Regions from separate parts of the Porticoccus hydrocarbonoclasticus MCTG13d genome, predicted to be linked through region 1. Evidence: predicted binding sites of a transcription regulator. Region 1 holds the regulator's gene; each other region holds the start of a gene.

Region 1 (3,125 bases):
GGGAAAGCCTGCCCGCTACCAACAACAACCGAACCCCAACGACAACATGATGTACGCCAAGGGTGACACTATTGAATACCATCTGGCCAGCGACCGTATTGATCTACTGAAAAATGCCAGCGTTGAGCAAAATGGCACCGTTATCACCGGTGAAAAAATCAACTATGACCTGAAGGCAGAGGTAGTCAAGGCGAGCAGTGGCGACAATCCCCGCCAGCGAATCCAAATGGTCATTCCACCCAACAAGCAAAAGGATGCAAACTAAATGGCTATCCTTAAAGCGTCAAACCTGATCAAAAGCTATAAAAGAAGGCCGGTGATTCGCGATGTCTCCCTCACCGTCGAAAGCGGTGCGATCGTGGGATTGCTCGGGCCTAACGGTGCTGGCAAAACCACCTGCTTTTACATGATTGTCGGGCTGGTTCATCAAGATGGCGGTTCTGTTCATATCGATAATGAAGACATCACTTCTCTGTCCATGCACGGCAGGGCTCGAAAAGGGCTTGGCTATCTCCCGCAAGAGGCCTCCATTTTTCGCAAGATGACCGTGGAGAATAATATTCTGGCGATCCTGGAAACCAGAAAAGATCTCGACAAACAACAGCGAGCGAAAAAGCTGGAACAGCTGCTCCAGGAGTTCCATATCAGCCATATCCGCAACACCCTTGGCATGAGTCTCTCGGGAGGAGAGCGTCGCAGAGTGGAAATTGCTCGCGCACTGGCCATTGAGCCAGCCTTTATTCTTCTGGACGAACCCTTTGCCGGGGTCGACCCGATTTCAGTCAACGATATCAAACAGATCATCCGTCATTTACGCGATATAGGTATTGGTGTCCTGATCACAGACCACAACGTACGCGAGACACTCGATATCTGCGAACATGCTTATATCGTTGGTGAAGGACAGGTTATTGCCGAGGGACAGGCCACCGATATTGTCGCCAACCAGCAGGTACGGGATATCTATCTCGGCGAAGACTTTATGCTTTGATGGGACGTACCACCGCGCAGCGATTGTGCAAAGCGGCACACATTTTGCTTGTCTCTCCCCCCGGAGGCAGACTACACTTTCCGTGTGAACATTTTCGTAACAACTCTCTATACGCAGTCATAACATGAAAGCCAGCTTGCAACTGAAAATCGGCCAGCAGCTGACGATGACCCCTCAGCTACAGCAGGCCATCCGCCTGTTGCAATTATCCTCTCTCGACTTGCACCAGGAAATCCAGCAGAACCTCTACGATAACCCACTGCTTGAGCTTGCCGAAGAATCCGAGAACCTGGCCGCAGAAACGGCCACCGGGAAAAATGAAGATATCGACAGTGCAACCCGTGATCTCAACAGCAGTGAATGGGACAGTAAAATACCCACTGACCTGCCAGTCGACGCTAATTGGGACGATATTTACCAACCCAGTACCACCATTAGAAACACCGGTGCGGACACACGGGACTTTGACAGCGTTCACAACGTCACAGAGTCGCTTCAGGACCACCTGATCTGGCAACTTAATCTGACGCCGATGTCTCCCAAGGATTACCTGATCGGTGAAATAATCATCGATTCAATTGATAGCCGGGGCATGCTGACGGCACCGGTTGAAGAAATCTGGGCCGCGCTGGACGACGAAATTGAGCTGGATGAAGTGCTCGCTGTAGTGCACCGCATTCAGCAGTTTGACCCACCTGGTGTTGCAGCCACCAGCCTCGCCGAATGTCTTCTGATCCAGCTGAACCAGTTCTCTCCGGATACACCGCTGATTAACGAGGCCATCCAGCTCGTCACCGACCACCTGGAACTGGTTGGACAGCGCAATTTTCGACAAATGGAAAAAATCACCGGTCTGTCCCACGAGATACTCGAGGGTGCCATCCTGCTAATCCAGACGTTGTCTCCCAACCCCGGTGACGCCATTCGAAACGATGATATCGAGTACGTGGTACCCGATGTTCGGGTCACCAAAGTCGATAATCACTGGAAAGTTTCCCTCAATGAGGACATCACCCCTCGCCTGAGTATCAATCAACAGTACGCCCAGTTGATTCGCAGAGCCGATTCCAGTCAGGACAACACCTTCCTCAAGAATCACCTCCAGGAGGCCAAATGGTTTCTGCGCAGCATGGAAAGCCGCAATGACACCCTGATGCGCGTCACCAGCTGCATCATTGAATTACAACAGGGCTTTCTGGAACAGGGACCCGTGGCGATGAAGCCCATGGTGCTGGCAGATATTGCCGAACGACTGGAACTGCACGAATCCACTATTTCGAGGGTGACCACCCAAAAGTACATCGACACACCGCAGGGTGTTTTTGAACTCAAGTATTTCTTCTCCAGCCACGTCTCGACCGACGCTGGCGGGGAGTGTTCATCAACTGCCATTCGCGCTATGCTGAAAAAAATGGTAAGCGCTGAAAATCCGGGCAAGCCCCTCAGTGACAACAAACTGACAGCACTGCTTCAGGAGATGGGTATTCAGGTTGCCCGACGCACTGTTGCCAAATACCGCGAGGGGATGGGTATCCCCTCTTCCAGCGAAAGAAAACGCTACAACCCCAACACCTAACACCCATTAAGGAGAACCGCATGCAATTGAACATCAGCGGACATCATCTCGATATCACTGATCCGATCAAAGACTATGTCACTACCAAATTATCCAAACTGGAGCGTCACCACGACGGCATCACCAGCACGAATGTGATTCTCTCAGTTGACAAATTGATCCAGAAAGCTGAAGCAACAGTCCATGTCAGCGGCGGTGAATTCTTTGCCGATTCCGAGCATGAAGATCTTTATGCCGCTATCGACATGCTGACCGACAAGCTGGACCGACAGTTGATCAAGCACAAGGAAAAGAACCGCGGTAGATAACACTCATGAAACTGATTGATGTACTCACCCCTGAAAACACCGTTGCCAGCGCCGAGGGCGGTAGCAAAAAAAGGGTACTGGAAAACCTTTCCGTCTTCCTGACAGAACGCATGGAAGGGGTTAACGCAGACGACCTTTACCAGAGCCTGCTGGCAAGAGAGCGATTGGGCAGCACCGGGATAGGAGAAGGTGTTGCCATCCCCCACTGTCGTTTGGCAGGCTGTGAAAAAATTACCGGGGCACTTGTCAA
Region 2 (3,125 bases), 550 kb from region 1:
GTTTTATCTCCTGACCTTGCGTCACTGAATTTCCAGATTTATTTAATGAAAGCTTTTTACGGATGATGTCGAGACCTGGCTACCATCCGCCAGGTTTAGCAATACGCCACTACCGTCGCCGGCCACACTGACTGACTCGACCCGCTGGCGGGGATAAACCGACACGGCTTCGTTCTGACCATCTATCCATGCCTCCGCGCTCAAACGATAGCGGCCGGGCGCAACGGTATTCCCCTCAGCATCGGTTCCATCCCAGCTGACGTTCAGGTTACCCTGCTCAGTCGCACCGAAAGATCCGCTATAAATGAGCTCGCCACTCTGATCCTGGACATAGAGCTTCAAACTGGTGGCGTCCCCAGGCAGCGCAACCGTTGCGTTGAGCTCACCCCCCTCTTCCGCCAAGTAACCCATATTTGAGCTGGTGGATACTTCCTGTCCTACCAGGCCCGCTGCCTGCAGGGCCTGATTGGCATACAACACTGACGACAGGCCGCTAAACCCGCCCTGCAGGTCCTGAATACCCGACACAGTGCCAAACTGGGCAAGCTGACTGATAAATTCCAGATTATCCATGGGCTTGGTTGGGTCCTGATTCTCAAGCTGCGTAACCAGCAGCGTCATAAAATCTTCCTGTCCCAGTTCATTGGGATTATTCTTAATGGTTTCCCCTTGCACTGTGCTGGGGAAAAGCTCTGACAGACTGGCTACGCTACTCATAATCATTCCTTCCTGATGCTTATCGCTTAACGACCCAGACTCAAGGTCCTGAGGATGAGCTGTTTGGTTGTATTCATTGCCTCGACACTGCTTTGATAGGAGCGGGAGGCAGAAATCATATTTGCCATCTCTTCTACGATGTTCACATTAGGCATGTAGATAAAACCATTTTCGTCCGCCATCGGATGCGACGGCATGTATTCCTGACGGGCCGCAAGCTTGGATTCCACCATTCCGGAAACCCGTACACCAACTGCGTCACTACTGCCACTTACCGCATCGTAAGCAGAAGTAAAAACCGGGTATCTTGCCCGGTATGCAGTCTCTGCACTGCCACTCACCACGTCGGCATTTGCCATATTGCTCGAAATGGCGTTTAACCTGACACTCTGTGCGGAGAGGGCCGTACCGGAAATATCAAAGACATTAAACAGACTCATAGTCACTCTCCACGCAGTGTCTGCAATGTGGATTTGATTCGGGCACCAAGGAAATCAAGACTGGCCTGATAGCGAATCGCGTTCTCCATAAATGCCCCATGCTCACGATCTGTTTCAACCGTATTCCCGTCCAGTGACGGCTGAACAGGAACCCGGTACATCCCCTCTTCCTTATCGATACCGTTCACGGTCATGTGGGCTTTATTGGTTTGCAACAATTCGTAGTCCCCTGTGGCCCGACCAAGCGCAGCCTGAAAATCAATGTCTTTTGCCTTGTACCCAGGAGTATCCGCATTGGCCAGATTCGCGGAGATCATTTCTGTACGCTGCGAACGCAGCGCCAGGACCGACGGAGAGATACCAAAAACTTTGTCAATTACATTCATTTATTCAAACCTCTACCCTTTTCCTATACAGATTGCGTGCCAACATATTTAATTCTTTTATTTCAACGACTTAAATAAAATAACGGCAACACTGACAGCCGATCCATCGGCAACCCTTCACCCCGGCGGCAAAGTTTGCCGCCCATGACAACTGGCACGGTTAATGCTTAAACGAGGGGGAACTCATTATTTTCCAGAGCAAATGACAAAAATTTGGCGCTTCCAGTTGTTACCCTGCCTGCTACTGTCAGCTATCTGCCAGGGAGTTTTTTCAAATCAGGGTAATCAATCTTTGCAAAGCATCACGGATACCGTTGTTCTTGCCGGTAAAAGAAGAGCCCAGGCTCTCGGCTATGACAATGTGAAGGTCCAGGTTCGCCCTCTGGATGAACGACTAAGGTTGCCCGACTGCGAACAACCTCTGGATACCTTTATGCCACCGGGAGCCCCTTCCCTCGGTGCCGTTAATGTTGGTGTGCGCTGTGCGTCCAGCCAACCCTGGACAATTTATGTGCGCGCACATATCTCTGCCCAACGGGCAGTACCGGTGCTGGCAAGACCGTTGGCACGCAACACTATAATCAGTGAGGCCGATCTCACTGTTATTGACCAGCCCATCGATACGGCCATCAGTGGCGTTGTCTACGAAGTGGAGCAGATTATCGGGATGGAGCTAACGAGATCACTCGACGCTGGCTCCACAATAGGAGTCAATCAACTCAGACCCCCGAAAGTGATCAAACGGGGTCAACAGGTCACACTGGTCGCCGGGGCCGGTAATCTGCAGGTGCGAATGCAGGGCAAAGCCTTGGGAGACGCCACAGCTGGCGAACGTGTACGTGTAACAAACCTGAGCAGTAACCAGCAGGTGGAAGGTATTGCCAATTCCGACGGGACTGTAAGCGTGCCATAATAGCACCCAGTATGTGCACTAAAGTTTTTCTATTTTTTGCCGCTATGATTCAGGAGAGATGGCCTACCAGCTATGAAACCTATAGAGAGTGACATGAACATCAAACCCACCAGAGCTGACCTGAACCAGGGTTCGCAGCGAGCTGGCAGCACATCCGAAAAATCACGCACCGATTCCCGGGACGGCGCATCGTCCACAGGGCAAAACGATAGCGTCACACTGACCTCTGCAGCAACGGAAATGCTAAAGCTGGAAGCAAGCCTGTCCCAAATCCCTGACATTGACAGCCAGCAGGTCAATGCGATTAAAACGGCGATAGCCGATGGCCAGTATCAGATTGATACTGACAAAATTGTCAAAAAGCTGCTGCAAACCGAGCGGGACCTTTTATAACTTATGGATCACGGGTTATAGCTTATGGATCACGAGCCGGAAAAGAATTTCGCCAACTTGCTGGTTTCAGAGCTAAACCAATTGTCTTTATTGCTTGATGTTCTGACAAGAGAAACCGAAGCGCTCCTCTCAACCGATATTAGTGAGATCGAGGCTCTTACCGGGGAGAAAAACCGGTTGTTGGACTCCCAGCGCCATGCAACCCATGCCCGGGAACAATTCATGCAGAAAATGACTGGAAGCAAGGGCCGGGAGGGTATGGAAAAATTGGCCTCG
Region 3 (3,125 bases), 900 kb from region 1:
TGTCAGTGTCCTGAGAGAACTCATCGGCATCGTATTTGGCGTACTTCAGCTCGACGCCGACATATTTGTTGATCGGGTAGCTTGCCACGGCATTATATTCCTCGCCATAGTCGGCGCTGCCCTCGTCGGCGGAATAATCGTGGTAGAAAAAGGCCAGATTGGTTTTGCCAATGCTGCCGGTCATTTTGAAGTAAATGTCCTCGATACCATCGGCAGGTGTGACCAGAAACTGATCCGCCCATCCCTGAAACTTGTGCAGGGTGGCGAGGGGCGTGCTGAAGGCTTTCATCCCGTCATCACTGCCGAGTAATTCATAACCGATGCCCAGACCGACGCCTTTGATCTTTGTACCGATTTCGGCCATGTAGTAGTCGGCGTCGTAATCAATTGGCCCATCGGCATAATCGGTCTGGCTGGCGGCACTGGCTGCCAGAGTGACGGGTCCAACGGCACCGCTGTACTCAATACCATAGGTTTGTGATGAATTGGCTGCTGCATTGTCGAAATCCAGCAGATAGGCAAAGGCGGCCAGCTTGTGACCTTCAATTGGCGAAAATGACAGGTAGAGTGCGTGAGAGTCAGAGTCGTAGCGACGCGGTTGTGCACCACCGGTATCGGGTCCAAAAATTCGGTTTACATCCCAGATATAGCTGTAATCCAGTGTGACTGGCCCGATGGGCAATTGCACTCGTACTGAGTCATAGGTCTGTTCGTTCTGGCGCCAGCCCACGCCGCCGATAAACCGCTGGCCGGAATGGAGAATGCGTTGGCGACCAGCTGTACCGGTAAAGCCATCTTGTTGATACTTGAGATAGACCTGATTGATATCGGTACCATCCGGATCGGCAACAATGGGATATTCACCGACTTTCCCGTTGGAGGGTGTCGCGTAGTTTTCGCCGCCAATATGGCTTACGTCATCGACTTCCAGTAAGCCGGAAAAGCCATGATAGCTGGCCGAAGTCCAGGTTATGCGGGACTTTAGTGTGGATGCATTGGCATTTTTCTCGGCATTTTCATCATCCACATGCTCAAATCGATAACGAAAAGTAAAACTGGTATCACTCTTGGTGAATATTTCTGAAAGACTGGTGGCCTCTTCGGCATTTACCATCAGAAAAGGATGGAGGCCAAACAGTAATGCAAAAGCTGAAAGTCGAAAAGATCTCGGTTTCATGTGAAATTCCTCGAGTTTGTTTTCCCCAAAACAAAAATAAAAAAGCCCGTACGCAGGATGGTGCGTACGGGCTTCATTACCCAGTAGGATGTAGTGTCAAAAAGTTATAAGCATAACGCGTGCCATATATCGAATAATGGCTATTTCAGTTGTTATGGGTGGCCTGTAGGGCGTCGGGCGGGGAGTTTTTGTTTGAATTTGGTGCGATAAAGATGCGGGTGCGGAGTAATTTGGGGCAAGAAGCAGCCTCTGATCTTTGGTGCTTGTCCGATAGCAACAGCGGAGAATTTGGCGGGATGATACATGTACCCATGGTTGCCATGGGTGAGGCATGGCCGAGTTAACAATGATGGGCTATAAAACAACCCCGGCTATCTGATAACCGGGGTTATCGGGCACTGGCAATCCTATTTATCGGTTTTGTTGCAATGCAGGCGACGTTTTTCCTTCCATTCTGCTTTCATTCGCGTCCTGGCTTCCATAGCTTCGGTTTTGCTCACCAGTCCATTGCCATCGGCATCCATTGCGTTGAAGTGGGCCATGCGTTCTTCCATTTTTTTCCGGAGGCCCGCTTCATGCTCTGCTCTTGATATATTGCCGTCCTGGTCAGTATCCATTTTTTGAAACATGGAACCGGTATAACTTTTCCTGGTATCGGACTGATCGGATTTTATTGTTGTCTCGGCGAAGCTGGATGTGGCGAGAACAATGCCCGCCAGTAATACTAGTCGTCGCATGGTATTTCCTCATTGGTGATTAAAGACGTGATGCTTTTAACGCCAGCATAAGGATTCGGTTGACCTGCGGGCTGTATAAATTTCGAAGAAAGGGTTTCGTCGATACAACAGTATGCTCATGGGGACGTGTTCTTTGTATCCTGCCGGTCGAGAATATGCTCAACCTCGTCCATCAACCGGGTCATTCGTTGAATCATGGGACGATACGTGGCTGGATCGGCCAGATCCACTCCCGAATTTCTGAGTAGCTTGTAGGGGTAGTCAGACCCGCCCGCCTGGAGAAGGGCAAGGTATTGTTGTCGTGCGTCTTCGTCACCGGTTGTAATGCGATCAGCCAGATTGTAGGCGGCAACCATGGAGGTCGCATACTGGTATACCGAAAAGTTGCGGTAGAAATGTGGAATGGAGGCCCACTCCACCGTATAGGGTTCACTAACTTGCATGATACCCATGCTGTGGCCGGCATGACGTTTCTGGATAGACCCATACAACGTATTCAATTTATCGCCCGACAGATTGCCGCCGCTCTCAATCTGCTCATGGATAGCCAGTTCGAATTCGGCAAACTGGGCCTGTCGAAAAAAAGCACTTCGCAGAAGATTCAGTTCGCGAAACAGGTAAAACAGTTTTTCATCGTCACTTGATGCGTTGTCACGTAGATAATCAAAAAGCAGTAGTTCATTAACCGTCGAGGGGATTTCCGAAATAAAACTGGAATAGGCCGACTTGCTGAAGGGTTGATGACTGTTGGCCATCAGGGAGTGTATGGCGTGCCCCCATTCGTGAGCGTAAGTGCTGACAGAGTCAAAAGTACCCTCAAAATTCAACATCAGGAAAGGGTGGACATCATAAGCGGCACCCATCACATAAGCTCCCTTGCGCTTGCCTGGTGCGGGATAGGCATGTAGCCAGTGTTGTGTCAGCGCCTTCCTGAGGGCTTCACCATAATTCCTGCCCAGGGGCTTGAGCGCGGCCTGTGTCAGGGTGGCGGCCTCCTCCAGTGTAAATTCTCGGGGCAGAGTGACCACGGGTGTGTATAGGTCGTAGTAACGGGATTCCCCGAGGCCGAGTATTCGTTGACGCAGCCCAAGCAGGCGGTGGAGAGATGTGAGGTGCTCATTGGCGGTCGACAACAGTGTCCGGTAAACCGCTTCAGGGATGTTGTCCTGGGACAGGGCGCGATCCAGGGATGAGTCGAATCCGCGGACCCG
Region 4 (3,125 bases), 900 kb from region 1:
GATGTGCTGGAGAGTCTCTCGGTGGTCAACCACCATAATCCACGACCAGTGGTCATGTTTTCCCATGAAGAAGATCCCGCTTTTATCGAACAGGCCGTGGACGCCGGAGTGACCGCCTACCTGATGGATGAACTGAACCCGGACCGCGTCAAACCGGTTATTGATCTGGCCATTGCCCAGTTCAAGTCCTACCAGTCACTGCGCAGAGCCCTGGATGACGCACGCACCAAGCTTGCCAGCCAGTCTGTTATAGAAGAGGCGAAACAACTATTGATGGATCAACGCGGCATCAGCGAGGACAAGGCACATAAAACCTTGCGGACACTCTCGATGGACACCAACCAGAGTTTGCCCGAGGCGGCTCGGTCAGTGATTAATATTCTGGGAAAGCCCAGTCGCAGCGCGAGATAATCATGCAGACAACTACCCATAAATTACCAACCGGCGAACGGCAAAATCTTAATATCGGCTATATGCGACTGAGTGACAGCGCGCCGTTGATCATCGCCCAGGAACTTGGGCTTTTTGCCAAATACGGCCTGGATGTGACGCTTTGCAGGGAGGTCTCATGGGCCAATATCCGCGATAAACTGATTGCCGGCAATTTTGACGCCTGTCAGATGCTGGCACCCATGCCGCTGGTAACAACGCTGGGGGCTGCGGGGATACGCGCGCCGATTGTCACCGGGTTGGTGCTGTCGCTCAATGGTAACGGGATTACCCTGTCCCGCCCCCTATGGGAACAAATGCTCAACCAGTCGGAAACTCCATTGCTGGCCAATCAACCCCTGGCAAGTGCCAGAGCACTCAAAAAAGTATTGGATAAACTGCCCAGCAACCAGACAATTACCCTCGCCACTGTTCACTCTTTCTCCACACACACACAATTGCTTCGCATGTGCCTTGAGGCGGGCGGTATTGATCCGGATCGCGATGTCAGGGTCATCGTACTGCCACCGGAGCAGATGGTGGATAGCCTGGCTCAGGGCGTAATCGACGGTTTCTGTGCCGGTGAACCCTGGAACAGTATCGCGGTGGAATATGGTGTCGGTGTACTGGCTACCACGGGGTTCCATGTCTGGAACAATGCACCGGAAAAAGTATTGGGTGTCATGGAGGAATGGCATACCCGCAATCCCGCCACTCACCTCCGGTTGCGGTTGGCATTGATGGAGGCCTGTCAGTGGCTGGCCGACATGGCCAATCGTGAAGCCACTGTGCAAATGTTGACTCGCCGGGACTACCTGGACTTGCCCACCAACTATTTGCGGCCTTCACTGACCGGCAACCTGGTCTATGACCGCGGCTGTGCGGCTGAACATCACCCGAATTTCCACGTTTTTGCCAGTTACAATGCCGGCTTTCCATGGCGGTCTCAGGCGGAGTTTCTTCTCCATCACTGTGAGCCGCTGCTGGGCAAGGTTTTTGATCGCGACAAAATTGTGTCTATTACGCAACAATGTTTCCGGACGGATTTATACCGCGAAGCTGCCCGGTTGCTGGGTTACCCCACACCGGATCAGGATCACAAGAGTGAAGGATCTCACGCTGAACCCTATTGGTTTAATGATCAGATTAAATTGGGTAGCGATCTGATGGTATCTCCCCAGGTGCTGCAAAAAAATCGCAACGACTAACACTCCCCGCAACAACCAGGCCCGAGTTCACCTCTTGGTGCAACTCGATTGAAAAGCGCCCCATAATTGTGCCGCCGGGTCCGGCGGCCCCCTAACCGCTCATATCAACACCCTGTTTTTGCCGACTTTATTATTTGGCATATATTTTGTATATCTATTTGGTAAGACATCAATAACGCACCGGTTAATACCTGTCCAATGGTATTAAGGGCAATGAAGCCCCCTGCACATAAAACCTGCAGGTGGGCTTTTTTTATGCAAGTGACATTCATAGCTGAGGTACCCGTTAAATGAATAGCAATCTTCAAAACTCTCCGGTACAGAAAAGATTGAAAGTTTCACAATGGATCCTGTTGACCCTATCCTTTTTGGTCATGGCCAGCTGGGCACACGCTGAACTGGGGCCACCTGAAAAGGACGAGCTCAAGTTTGGCTTTATCAAGCTCACGGACATGGCACCTATCGCCATCGCCTACGAAAATGGCTATTTCGAGGATGAGGGGCTCTACGTCACCATCGAGGCACAGGCTAACTGGAAAGTACTGCTGGATGGGGTTATCGACGGCAAACTTGATGGCGCCCACATGCTCGCCGGTCAGCCCCTGGCGGCCACCATCGGCTTTGGCACCAAAGCCCACATCGTTACACCGTTCAGTATGGACCTCAACGGAAATGGTATTACCGTTTCCAATGCTGTCTGGGAGAAAATGAAAGCCCACGTACCGATGGCTGCCGGTAAACCGGTTCACCCGATCAAAGCCGACTATCTCAAGCCGGTGGTCGATCAGATGCGGGCGCAGGGCACACCATTTAAAATGGGCATGGTTTTCCCGGTCTCGACGCACAACTACGAGTTGCGCTACTGGCTGGCAGCCGGTGGTATTCACCCCGGCTTCTACGCACCACACAAGGGCGATACCAGCGGCAATATCAATGCCGAAGCCCTGCTCTCTGTCACACCTCCTCCCCAGATGCCCGCCACCCTTGAGGCTGGCACCATTCACGGCTACTGCGTCGGTGAGCCATGGAACCAGCAAGCGGTATTCATGGGCATCGGGGTTCCAGTCATCACGGATTATGAGATCTGGAAAAACAACCCGGAAAAAGTTTTTGGCATGACCAAGGAGTTTACCGAGAAGTACCCGAACACCACTGCCCGCCTGGTCAAGGCCATGCTGCGTGCCGCCAAGTGGCTGGATGAGAACAACAATGCCAACCGCCCGGAAGCCGTTGAAATTCTCTCCCGCTCGGAATACGTCGGCGCGGATTATGACGTCATTGCCAATAGCATGACGGGAACCTTTGAATACGAAAAGGGTGACAAACGCGACGTACCCGACTTCAACGTGTTCTTCCGTCATTTTGCCACCTACCCCTATTACTCCGATGCCGTCTGGTATTTAACCCAGATGCGCCGCTGGGGCCAGATTGCCGAGCCCAAAAGCGATGAGTGGTATTTCGAGACCGCCAGGAAAGTCTATCTCCCGG

Evidence for each region. The regulator sigma-54, encoded in region 1, starts transcription at its own class of promoters, with help from an activator protein. The targets are predictions, from matches to a motif close to TGGCACANNNNTTGCNNT.
Region 2: the regulator sigma-54 is predicted to act here: its motif matches at 1,696-1,713, upstream of flgA (flagellar basal body P-ring formation chaperone FlgA).
Region 3: the regulator sigma-54 is predicted to act here: its motif matches at 1,285-1,302, upstream of U740_RS08535 (alginate export family protein).
Region 4: the regulator sigma-54 is predicted to act here: its motif matches at 1,773-1,790, upstream of U740_RS08520 (CmpA/NrtA family ABC transporter substrate-binding protein).

Annotation. Positions count from the first base shown of each region.
Region 1 is NZ_JQMM01000001.1:885,312-888,436, reverse strand. Features, by position in the region: gene lptA (lipopolysaccharide transport periplasmic protein LptA) at 1-265, shown strand, start outside; gene lptB (LPS export ABC transporter ATP-binding protein) at 266-991, shown strand; gene U740_RS04260 (RNA polymerase factor sigma-54) at 1,116-2,567, shown strand; gene hpf (ribosome hibernation-promoting factor, HPF/YfiA family) at 2,588-2,875, shown strand; gene ptsN (PTS IIA-like nitrogen regulatory protein PtsN) at 2,881-3,125, shown strand, end outside.
Region 2 is NZ_JQMM01000001.1:1,440,137-1,443,261, reverse strand. Features, by position in the region: gene U740_RS06870 (flagellar hook assembly protein FlgD) at 43-717, opposite strand; gene flgC (flagellar basal body rod protein FlgC) at 744-1,157, opposite strand; gene flgB (flagellar basal body rod protein FlgB) at 1,160-1,543, opposite strand; gene flgA (flagellar basal body P-ring formation chaperone FlgA) at 1,746-2,456, shown strand; gene flgM (flagellar biosynthesis anti-sigma factor FlgM) at 2,550-2,849, shown strand; gene U740_RS11835 (flagella synthesis protein FlgN) at 2,874-3,125, shown strand, end outside.
Region 3 is NZ_JQMM01000001.1:1,786,347-1,789,471, forward strand. Features, by position in the region: gene U740_RS08535 (alginate export family protein) at 1-1,177, opposite strand, end outside; gene U740_RS08540 (EF-hand domain-containing protein) at 1,585-1,914, opposite strand; gene pepF (oligoendopeptidase F) at 2,031-3,125, opposite strand, start outside.
Region 4 is NZ_JQMM01000001.1:1,782,876-1,786,000, reverse strand. Features, by position in the region: gene U740_RS08530 (ANTAR domain-containing response regulator) at 1-411, shown strand, start outside; gene U740_RS08525 (CmpA/NrtA family ABC transporter substrate-binding protein) at 414-1,637, shown strand; gene U740_RS08520 (CmpA/NrtA family ABC transporter substrate-binding protein) at 2,012-3,125, shown strand, end outside.